Regions from separate parts of the Poindextera montana genome, predicted to be linked through region 2. Evidence: predicted binding sites of a transcription regulator. Region 2 holds the regulator's gene; the other holds the start of a gene.
What was found. The regulator LexA, encoded in region 2, represses DNA repair genes until DNA is damaged. The targets are predictions, from matches to a motif close to ATGTTCNCNANNTGTTCT.

Region 1: the regulator LexA is predicted to act here: its motif matches at 3,287-3,304, upstream of dinB (DNA polymerase IV).

What each region holds. Positions count from the first base shown of each region.
Region 1 covers NZ_CP073079.1:385-6,153, reverse strand. Annotated here, with positions in the region: gene KCG34_RS25385 (hypothetical protein) at 1-1,150, opposite strand, end outside; gene KCG34_RS25380 (3'-5' exonuclease) at 1,260-2,171, opposite strand; gene dinB (DNA polymerase IV) at 2,171-3,277, opposite strand; gene KCG34_RS25370 (hypothetical protein) at 3,382-3,564, shown strand; gene KCG34_RS25365 (SOS response-associated peptidase) at 3,576-4,331, shown strand; gene KCG34_RS25360 (hypothetical protein) at 4,344-4,670, opposite strand; gene KCG34_RS25355 (ImuA family protein) at 4,794-5,555, shown strand.
Region 2 covers NZ_CP073078.1:232,485-238,253, reverse strand. Annotated here, with positions in the region: gene trpD (anthranilate phosphoribosyltransferase) at 1-998, shown strand, start outside; gene trpC (indole-3-glycerol phosphate synthase TrpC) at 995-1,792, shown strand; gene KCG34_RS01175 (hypothetical protein) at 1,976-2,782, shown strand; gene lexA (transcriptional repressor LexA) at 2,982-3,671, shown strand; gene KCG34_RS01165 (ComEC/Rec2 family competence protein) at 3,652-5,769, opposite strand, start outside.

The DNA of each region.
Region 1 (5,769 bases), on a different replicon from region 2:
CTGTCGAGGGAACGCGAATGACCTCATGGACCCTGTTTCCATCCCGATAGTAGGCGTACCCGATCGCCGCCAGCCGATCGTCGACCGGGTCATGGTCCACGGTCACGAACAGGGTCGCGTCGGCGCGCGGGGGCATCAGGTAGGTGTGAGCCTCCTCGGTACGATGCGGTTGCTGCGCGATAATGGCGTTGGCGCGGACCGTCAGAAGCTCGGCCCGGCGGCTCAGCGACCACCCGATTCCCGGCGCAGCCGCCAGGCCGGCGGCGCGCGCGAGATCACCGACCCGCCGGACTCCGAGCCGTTGAAGCGCGCGTTTCGCTTCATGGGTGAGGCCGGCCACCGCCGAGACGTCCCGGTTGGCCGGAGGGAGGGTGTCGGAGATCGCCCCCATGCAGTGCTCCAGGAACTTGCACTGTTCGCATTTGAAATAGAGGTGGAAAAACGTCTCATCGCGGCGAGGCGCGCCATCGCCCGGTTCAACCGCGCGGCTGGCGATCTGTGGAAGAAGGTTTGAGCAGAAATCGTCGACCAGCCGCAGGTAAGGGGCCAGGCGGAAATCCTCTGGGTGATATTCGTCTCCCTCGGCGGTCCCCCCATCGGGAATTCGCCAGATAACGCCAACAGGGTTGACCTCTGCGTCGACACCCAGTTCGGCCAAGAGCGCTTCGAGCACCCGGGCGTAGAAGGCGACCTGGGTTTTGTGGAACGGCGTCGCCCGTCGCGTGGCCTTGACGTCGATGATCTGGAAGACCGCCCGGCCGTCCACGACCTCTCGCTTCACGAGGTCAGGAAAGACCCGCTTCAAGGCGACGCCCGTCCCTTGCAGCAGCCCCAGAGGGGAGCGAGGTCTCAGGTTGAGCTGTGACGCATAGGGCACCCTGGACCGACCTCGTAGGAAGGTGATGGCGTCAACTTCCGGCAGACCAAACTCGCCCGGTTGCGGCCGGAGGACGCCTTCCACGCGGTCAAGCCGGCGTAACACCCGCTCCTCGTAGTCAACGCCAAGGATCGCCCAGGATTGCTCGCGAACGTCGGCGGCGATGGGAAGCGCCGCCAGTTCTTCGTCAGTAAAGAGTTCGTACCGGACCTTGCGCTCGCACCGATACTGGAACCACGCTTTCACAGTCGATGCGCTGAGCGCCAGCGTCATTGGCCATCACCCCGTTCTTCTCGCCGCCAAGACACCGCAAGCCGGGGGGACGCTAGCGTGTGTGGTAGCGCTTCGCCACCCGGGGTTTGGGATTGGTCCCCGCCAAGGATCAGATGCGATCCGAGAATCTGTCGTAGGCGTCGACCCGGCGTACGAGCAACTCAATGTCGCGGCTATAAATTTCCGTCTTCAAGAAGGCGATTTCGGCCTCGCGGGCATCTTCGGCGACATCAATGAACCAGGCTCGGGGCAACCCGCTCCCCTCCCCGTTCCAGCGATAGCCGCGCGCTTTCAGGATGTCCTTCAGGTCGAACGGCGAGTTTTCCGCCCAAATCCTGTAGGAGGGCGTACGCGCGCGCTCCAGCAGTTGCGCAAGACCGGTCCGGCCACTCCGCGGATGCACGCGGGCCAGCAACTCGATCGCCGCCATGCAGTCGTGGGTCGCCCGGTGGCGCTCGTAAAAGAACCCGGCGCCTCCAGCGAGATACGCCAGTTTGGTCCCCTCGTAGCCCTCGGCGGCCCAGTCGATCTCGCTCATCGAACAGGCCCAGGGCTTGGTGTTGAACGTCTCGCAGAACCGCTCGAGAAATTTCCGGTCGAAGGCGGCGTTGTGCGCCACCACCAAGGAAGCCGGCGCCGCGAACCGCGTGACCGCGGCGGGGTCGATGTTCTGGCCGGCGACCATTGCGTCGCTGATCCCAGTGATGGCGGTGATTTCAGCCGGGATGGGCTTTGAAGGCTCCCTCAACTGCTGAAACGGTTCTCCGACGGCGTAGATTTCCCCGTCGAGGCCGTAGGTGAAGGGCGCCATCGCCAGTTCTATGATCTCGTCTCGCGCCGGATCGAGACCGGTCGTCTCGGTGTCGACGAACAGGCCCTGCCTCACCTTGACGCCTGCCGGAGGCTCTATCGTCGGCCGAGGCGCGAGTTTGCGGAGCACGCGATAGGTCCCGGTCGCTTCAAGCTTGGCGGCCAGCGCCTCCAGATCGGCCGTCTCCTGCGAATTGGGCTCAACGTGGATCAAGCGGCGTTATCCGACTCAGGCAGGAGCGACATCTCCGGGGTGACGCTACCCTGCTGACCGGCGAAATTCGACAAGGTGACACCCACCAAGCGGATGCCCTTCGGTGGCGGAAACACCGACCGGATCAGGCCAAGGCTGGCCTCGTGCAGCGTCGCCCGACTATCGATCGGCCTCGCCAGTGACTGGCTGCGGGTGGACTGCTGGAAGTCGGCCCACTTGATCTTCACCGTGACCGTGCGGCCGCGCCCGCCGGTCTTCTCGCACCAGGCCCAGACGTCATCGGCCATGGCCAGAACGCCGGCCTCGATGCGGGCCGGATCGGTGAGGTCCTCCTCGAAGGTCGTCTCCGAACCCGACGACTTGCGCTCCCGATTGGGATTGACGGCCCGATCATCCTGGCCGCGGGCGATGGCGTAGTACCAGGTCCCGGCCTTGCCGAAGCGGCGTTGCAGGTCCTGCAGCGACCAGGTCTTCAGATCGGCGCCGGTTTGGATGCCGGCCTCGTGCATGCGCGCGGCTGTCGCCGGGCCGACCCCGTGAAATTTAGCCACGGGCAGGGCTTCGACAAACGCAGCCCCCTCCTCGGGCATGATGGCGAATTGGCCGTTCGGCTTGCGCTGGCCGGACGCCAGCTTGGCCAGGAACTTGTTGTAGGAGACGCCGGCCGACGCCGTCAGGCCCGTCTCCTCCAGGATCCGGGCCCGGATCGCCTTTGCGGTCAGCCACGCGGTCGGCAGGCCAGCCTTGTTAGCGGTGACGTCGAGATAGGCCTCATCCAGGGCCAGCGGCTCAATCAGGTCGGTGAACTCAGCGAAGACGTCGTGGACCTGGCGCGAGACCGCCCGGTAGACGTCAAAGCGCGGCGGCACAAAGACCAGTTCAGCACATTTGCGCAGCGCCGTGACTGACGGCAGCGCCGAGCGAACCCCAAACTGCCTTGCTTCGTAACTGGCCGCCGCCACCACCCCGCGACGCGCGCCATGGCCGACCGCCACCGGGCGTCCCCGCAGGTCCGGATTGTCCCGCTGTTCGACCGACGCATAGAAGGCGTCCATGTCGACGTGGATGATTTTGCGAACCGGTTCGCCCATGAGCGTCAGCATACCGAATCTGGAACAGAAACAGAACTGTCGGCGTTCGGGCTCGCTACGTTGACCCCTGGTCGACGCCGCCCTTAGATGCCCAGAGGCCGACAGGATCGCGGACCATGCCCCAGCGATACGACATCCGTGAAGATCGGGAGGGGTGGACAGTGTTCGACCTCTTCACCGGCGAACCTGTCGCGATCAGCGGCGTCCCGCAGACCGGTCTCGACATCCAGGACGCCGACGAACTGGCGGAGCTGTTGGACCATAAGGCGTTCGCCAACGATCGAACGCTTCGGCAGTAGAGGCGGGGCGAATGTGTAATCTCTACGCGATCATGGAAGCCCGCGCCGAAGTCGCACGACTGGCCAAGGCCATGACCGACCGCAACAACAACCAGCCGCCGATGCCGGGCGTCTACCCGGACTACCCGGCACCGGTCATCGTCACGACCGCGGACGGATCGCGCGAGATGCGCAACCTGCGCTGGGGTATGCCGACGTCAAAACAGGCCCTGTTCAAGGCGGCCACCGAGCGCGCCGACAAGCTGCGGGCCAAGGGCACCGAGTTCGATTTCAACGAGCTGCTGAAGATGGAGCCCGACAAGGGCACCACCAATGTCCGCAACACCACCAACGCCCAAGGCAAGACCAACGCCCATTGGCGGCCGTGGCTCGGCGCCGCCAATCGCTGCCTGGTGCCGTTCACCTCCTTCGCCGAGCCCGACCAGGACCATGAGCGCACGCGCAAGAACATCTGGTTCGCGCTGGACGACAGCCGGCCGCTCGCCTTCTTCGCCGGCATCTGGACGCCGCACGCCTGCGTGCGGATGAAGAGCAAGGGCTGGGAGGAGATCGAGGCCTACGGCTTCCTGACGACAGACTCCGCGGAGCCGGTGAAGACCTACCACTCGAAGGCCATGCCGGTGATCCTGACGACGGAAGCGGACCGCGACCTCTGGATGAGCGGCGCGCCCTGGGAGGAGGTGAAGCACCTCCAAAGGCCCCTGCCGGACGGGACCTTGAAGGTCGTGGCGATCGGGGCCCGGCAAGACGAGACCGTCCCCGGCTAATCTGAGCTCGGCCTACGCCTTTGGCGGCCAGGTCCACGAGCCATCGTAGAGGTGCGGGAACACCGCGATGTCGTGTGAGCCGCAGCCGTCCTCGCCCGTGCAGGACAGTCGGGGCACGAGATCCTTGAGGGGCAAATCGAGCCGATCCCCAAACCGCCGCAGGAGTTCGGGCGGCGTCCACTCAATGGTGCGCGGACAGGCGCGACAGCAGATTCCGAGCGAAAAGCCCTTCTCGAGATAGGTGCGGATGGTGTGGTCTTTCACCTGCCATAGGCCAAAGCGGCTGATCAGCTTCTCAGCCGGCCGTTGCAGGGTGGAGGGGGGTTGGGTTTCAGACATTGGAATTTCGTCTGTGGACATGGGCGACGCGCGGCCCCGTGGAAAGCGATGGCCTCTTGACTCTTTTCGTTCCCGAGCGGAACGAATAGGGAACATGAGTACCGCCATCCTGTTTGGGAGTCCATGCCCATCGCGCCCAACCCCCGCGCCTTTGAGGCCTTGCGCGCCGCGATCGAGAAGATCGAGGCCGGCGGACGTGCGCCCAAAGGATTTTTGCCGTTCGGATTGGACCTCCTCGACCAACATCTGCCAAACGGCGGCCTGGCGCTCGGCGCGCTGCACGAGGTCGCCGGCGGGGGCAACGGCGCCATCGACGGCACGGCGTCGGCGCTCTTCGCCGCCGGCATCGCCGCGCGGACCCGGGGCCAGGTGCTCTGGTGCGTCTCCCGCAAGGACCTGTTCGCCCCTGCCCTGGCCCAGGCCGGTCTGGACGCCGACCGGGTCATCTACGTCGAGGCGCATGACGAGAAGACAGTGCTGGCCTGTTTCGAGGAAGGCCTGCGGCACGGCGGACTGGGCGCCGTGGTGGGCGAGGTCGCGCGCCTCTCCATGACCAGCTCGCGGCGGCTGCAACTCGCCGCCGAGAGCACCGGAACGATGGGGATCGCCGTCCGCCGTTGGCGGCGCCAGGCCGAGGCGGCCGACTTCGGCCAGCCAACAGCGGCGACCACGCGCTGGCGGGTGACGGCGCTGCCCTCCTCCCCGCTGCCGGCCGCCGGCGTGGGCCGGCCCCGATGGTTTGTCGAACTCATCCGCTGCAAGGCCGGCGAATGCGCGGATTTTGAATTGGAAGCTTGTGATGAGGCGGGTCGTCTCGCTCTACCTGCCGACCTGGCCGACCGATCGCCTGCGACGCAGCCTTGGCAAAGACGCGCCGCCGGCTGACGTCCCGGTCGTTCTAGTCGGACGATCTGGCCGCAAGCGGATGGTGCTGGCGGCCGACGCCGCCGCGCAGGCGCTCGGGCTCTATCCCGGCATGGCGGCGACCCAGGCCCGCGCCTTGTGCGCGGAACTCGTTGTCCACGACGCGGATCCCGAGGGCGACGTCGAGGCCCTGGACCGCCTGGCGCTCTGGGCCCTGAAGCTCTACGCGCCGATC
Region 2 (5,769 bases):
CGCTCCTGGCCCTCCTGGCCGACGGCGGCACGCTTTCCGAGGAGAGCGCCGACGCCTTCTTCGCCGCGTGCCTGCGCGGCGAACCGACCCCGGCCCAGATCGGGGCTGCGGTCACCGCCATGCGCATGCGCGGCGAGACCGTGGGCGAAATCACCGCCTGCGCCAGGGCCATGCGCCGCTCGGCGGTGATGCTGGAACATCCCTACCAGGTGATCGACACCTGTGGCACCGGCGGCGACGGCCTGCACACCTACAACATCTCCACGGCCGCGGCCCTGATCGCCGCCGGGTGCGGGCTGAAGGTGGCCAAGCACGGCACCCGCGCCCTCTCCTCCCGCTCCGGCTCGTCGGACGTGCTGACGGCGATCGGAGTCAATATCGCCGCTGGGCTCGAGCAGCAGCGCCGGGCCCTGGACGAGGCCGGCATCTGCTTTCTGTTCGCCCCCGCCCACCACGGGGCCATGCGCCATGTGCTGCCGGTGCGGGCCGAGCTGGGTTTCCGCACCATCTTCAACCTCCTGGGGCCGCTGTCGAACCCGGCGGGCGCCCAGCGCCAGGTTCTAGGCGTGTATGATCTTCGCCTCGTCGATCCGCTGGCGCGCGTCCTGGGCGCCCTGGGCTCGGAGCGGGCCTGGGTGGTGCACGGCTCGGGCATGGACGAAATCACCACCACCGGCGAGACCAGCATCGCCGAGTGGCGCGACGGGCAGTTGCGTCATTTCACCGTAACGCCCGAGGCGGTCGGCCTGCAGCGCCGAGGTCTGGCCGAACTGCAGGGCGGCGATCCGGCCGAGAACGCCCAGGCGCTGCGCGACCTTTTGGCCGGCCAGAAGGGCGCCTATCGCGAGATCGCGGCCCTGGGCGCGGCGGCCGCCCTGGTGGTCTCGGAAAGGGCCGAGACCCTGCGCGAGGGGCTCGATATGGCCTCCGCCGCCATCGACGAGGGCAAGGCCCAGGCGGCGCTTGAGCGGCTGATCGAGGTGACCAACGCGGCATGAGCGACATCCTGGACCAGATCGCCGCCTACAAGCGCGTCGACGTCGCCGCCCGCAAGGCCGAGCGGCCCCAGGCCGGGGTCGAGATCCTGGCCGCCGAGGCCGATCCGCCGCGCGGCTTTCGCCGGGCGCTGGAAGCCGCCCACGCGCCCGGCCGGCTGGCCCTGATCGCCGAGATCAAGAAAGCCTCGCCGTCCAAGGGCTTGATCCGGGCCGATTTCGACCCCCTCAGCCTGGCCCGGGCCTATGCCGAAGGCGGGGCGGCCTGCCTGTCGGTGCTGACCGACGAGCCCAGCTTCCAGGGCGCCGACGCCTATCTGGTCGCCGCGCGCCAGGCCTGCACCCTGCCCGTCATCCGCAAGGACTTCCTGGTCGATCCCTGGCAAGTGGCCGAATCCCGCGCCCTGGGCGCCGACGCCATCCTGGTGATCCTTTCGATGGTCGATGACGCCCTGGCGGGCGAACTGATGGCCGAGGCGCGGCGGTTCGGCATGGACGCCCTGGTCGAGACCCATGACGAAGCCGAACTCGAACGCGCGGCTGCCCTCGGCGCGGACCTGATCGGCGTGAACAACCGGAACCTGCGGACCTTCGCCACCGATTTGTCTACGACGGAGCGCTTGGCCAGGATGGCGCCCAGCAACGCCTTGCTGGTTACGGAAAGCGGCATTTTTACACCGGCCGATGTCGCCAGACTAGAAGCAACCGGAGCGAGAGCTATGCTGGTGGGCGAAAGTCTGATGCGCCAATCCGACGTTGTCTTGGCCACGAAAACCTTGCTTTCCGGTAGCATTTAACGCGCTAAGTCTCGGCTATAACTCAATTTTTACATCCCCCGCAGCATTTTGCCTGTCCTTGGGAATTCCGCCTGGACTGGGTAGAAGCCTCGGCTCATTTTGACGGGGGATGCGGGGTCTATGGTCCCTGAAGCGACGCCGAAACATGTCGCTGACGCGCGCGCGATGGACCAGAAGCAACTCATGGCGAAGTATCGTCATGAGGCGGCGGAACATCGTCGCATCCTGTTCGGCCGCGGCTCGGGCATGGACCCGACCTGGCGCAACTTTCGTCAGTTCCTGGCCGATATGGGCCCCGCGCCGGACGCGGACCATCTGGTCACCCGCGTCACGCCCGGCGACCTGACCTACGCCCCCGGCAAGTGCGCCTGGATCCACCGCGACCGACAGCCGGCCCTGACGCAGGCGGCCAACGAGCCCGTGCCGGCCAAGACCTTCGGCCTCTGGGCCAGTGTGGGCGGCCAGCCGGTGGAATATGCCAGCCTCGCCAAGCGCCTGGGCGTGCCGTTCGAGGCCATGGCGGTGGCCCTGCGCAGCGGCCAATCGCCGGAAGAGCTGGTGCAGCAGGCCCACGTCGCCGAATCGCTGGTGAGCGGCTCGGCCGCCGACGCCAGCTGGCTGCCGCCCGAGCGTGAGCGGCGGGAGGCCTTCCTGACCGCCTATCGCATGTGGCACATGCAGGTTCATCCGCGCTACGCCGCAGCGGCCACGCCGGCCTTTCTCTACCTCTACAGCGCCCTTCCGGGGATGAAGAAGACCCGCGACGCCCTGATCTCGCTCGGCCTGTGGAACCCGCCGACCGAACAGGGCCGCCAGGCGCGCAGCGTGCACGACCTCTGGCGGCGCTATTGCGATTCGATGCTGAGGGTCGAAGGCGCGCGGGCCGAATTCTCCATCTACAAACAGTACTCCCTGACCGACGAACTCGACGAACTGTGGGCGCGCGTTCATCAGGCCGAGGAGCGATTCCGCGCCGGACCGCGGAGCTGAGGCGAATCTCTGCTAGAAATCTGGTGTGATTCCCCGCTGGCTGCGGCGCGCCAAGCTTGATCAGTGCTGTCAAGCCACTGAAATGCCAAAATTTTTCCAGCCCGCCAAACCAGCCCTCGCCGGTAACTTGACATTAACGAAGAACACCTAGAGAACATTCCTAGGGTTAGCGCTTTGTTCCTTAAGGATGGTTCTCACCATGCTCACGCGAAAGCAGCATGAACTGTTGATGTTCATCCATGAACGCATCAAGGAGACCGGAGTCTCTCCGTCCTTCGATGAGATGAAGGAGGCGCTGGATCTGGCGTCCAAGTCGGGCATCCACCGCCTGATCACCGCGCTGGAGGAACGAGGGTTCCTCAGGCGACTGGCGCACCGGGCGCGGGCGCTGGAGGTGGTCAAGCTGCCGCAGCAGGCCACGACCGCCGCTCCGCCGCAGGGTCGCCAAACCTTCAAGCCGCAGGTGGTGGAGGGCGACAGGGCTCCCGCCGCCCCGGCGCCGGACGCTCGGGAACTCTCGGTCCTCGGCCGCATCGCCGCCGGCACGCCGATCGACGCCATCCAGCACGAGCGCGACAAGCTGGTGGTGCCGGAATCCATGCTGGGCGCCGGCGAGCACTTTGTGCTCGAGGTCCAGGGCGACTCGATGATCAACGCCGGCATCTATGACGGCGACTATGTGGTGATCCGACGGGGCTCGACCGCCAATTCCGGCGAGATCGTCGTGGCCCTGGTCAAGGGCGAGGAAGCCACCCTGAAGCGCCTGCGCAAGAAGGGCGCCTCGATCGCGCTCGAAGCCGCCAACCCGGCCTACGAGACCCGCATCTTCGGCCCGGACCAGATCCAGGTGCAGGGCAAGCTGGTGGGCCTCATCCGCCGCTACCACTAAGGCCCGTCCAGGGCCTGGCTCCGCGCAGGGGCTGGGCCCAGACCAGGCGATAGCCCCCCGCCGCGTCGGCGAACACCTCTGCCGCTCCCCCGGCGGCGAAGTCGGCTTGGCGCAGCACCAGAACATGGCTGCAAGAGGCCGGCGCCTCCACATCGGCCCGCAGAACCAGGATATCCGCCGTACGGCACAGGGCGTCCAGCCGCTCCGGCTTCGGCTTGCGCACCGTCCACCAGGCGGCGATGGCCGGACGAACGCCGGGGTGCGGGGCGCAGGCCTGGCGGTCGCAGTCATAGGCCGTCGCCAGCGCCGCCTCGGGGCTGACCGGCAGGGTGAAGTTGCGCCGCTGGGCCCAGAGCTGGGTGGCGTAGCTGCGCTTGCCGGGTTTCAGCGCGATCTCTTCGCCGTGGGCGACGATGGCGGCGTCGGCGCCGTCAGACGCGATCCAGGCCACCGGCGGGGCGGGCCGCGGCCAGAAGGCGACGGCGAAGGCCAGGGGCAGGCCGACCCACCTCAGGCGCCCGCGCCAGAGGCACATGAAGACGATGCCGAGATAGGAGACCAGCAGCGCCGGGTCCGGCGCGCTCGGCCAGCCGCGGCCCGAACCCGGCAGGGTCGAGAACAGGTGCGCCAGCCAGACGATCGCCCTCGCCGCCCAGCCGGCGACGAACACCGGGCCATGCACCAGCGGCCCCGACAGCCCGAGGCTCTCGGCGGCGACCGACAGGGCCAGGGCCGGCATCATGGCCATGCTGGCGACGAAGTCGGCGCTGAGGTTGGCGAACAGGCCCCAGGTGGCGATGCGGTTGAAGTGCTGGATGGCGAAGGGGCTGGTGGCGGCGCCGGCGACGAAGCTGACCGTCAGCATGGCTGCGAGCCAGTCGCGCAGGGCCTGCGGCGCGGCCAGATACCAGGGCAGGCCTTTGGCCCGCTGCGGCCGCGGCCAGATCTCGGCCAGGGCCACCAGGGCGGCGGTGGCGCAGAACGACATCTCGAAGCCCGGCTGCACCACCACCTCGGGCTGCAGAACCAAGATCACCAGGGCGGCGATCGACAGCGAGTGCAGGCTGATGGCCCGCCGGCCGCAGAGGATGGCGATGAAGGCCACCGAGGCGGTGATGGCGGCCCGCCGCGCCGGCGGATGGGCGCCCGACAGGGCCAGATAGGCCAGCACGACCAGAAGCCCGCCGGCGGCGGCGACCTTCTTGCCCGAGACCCGCAGGGCCAGCCACGGCCAGGCGGCGACAGCCAAGCGCAGGGCGAAGAAGGCGAAGCCGCTGACGGCGGCCATGTGCAGGCCGGCAATGGCCAGCATGTGCGCCAGGCCCGAATAGCGCAGATCGTCGCGGCTCTCCGGATCCAGCCAGTCCTCGTGCCCCGTGGCCACGGTCACGGCCAGGCCCGCGGCCCCGCCATCGTCGTCGCCCAGCACCGCGTGCAGATCGTCGGCCAGGCGCTGGGCGATGCTCCAGCGGACCGCGTTCAACCCCATCACCACTCGCAGCCTCACGGGCGGCTCCGGTAAATCCACCAACTCCGGCGGCTTCATCGCCAGGCCCACCCCGCCCAGCCCCTCGAACCAGGCGTCGCGGGCGAAGTCGAAGGCGCCGGGCGCGGCCGGTCCCGGCGGCGGATCCAGCAGCGCCACCACCCGGATCGCCGACCCGGGGCCATAGGGCGCGCCCTGCGGCGAGACCAGGCGTACGCGCAGCGGCAACCGGCCCGGATCCATTCCGCCGATCGCCACCGGCGCGATCAGGAGCCTCTGACCCGTCTGGCTCGGCGTCGCGACATCGACCACGAAGCCTTCGATCGATGTCACCCCCAGCCCGGGCGGAACCACCTGCGCAGCGATCATGTCGCTGTGCAGCTTGGCGTCGGCCAACCCAGTCGCCGCCACCGCCAGCAGGCCGGCGAAAATCGCCGCCGCCCGGTTCGGAACCCAGCGCCGCACGGCGAAGGCCATCACGATCAACACCGCCGCCGCAACGGCCAGCGGCCACAGCGGCGGCTCCCGTTTCAGCCCCAGATAGACCGCCGCCCCGGCGCCGAACGCCACCGGCGTCCACAGGGCCGCGCGATCCGTCTGGGCCCGGACCTC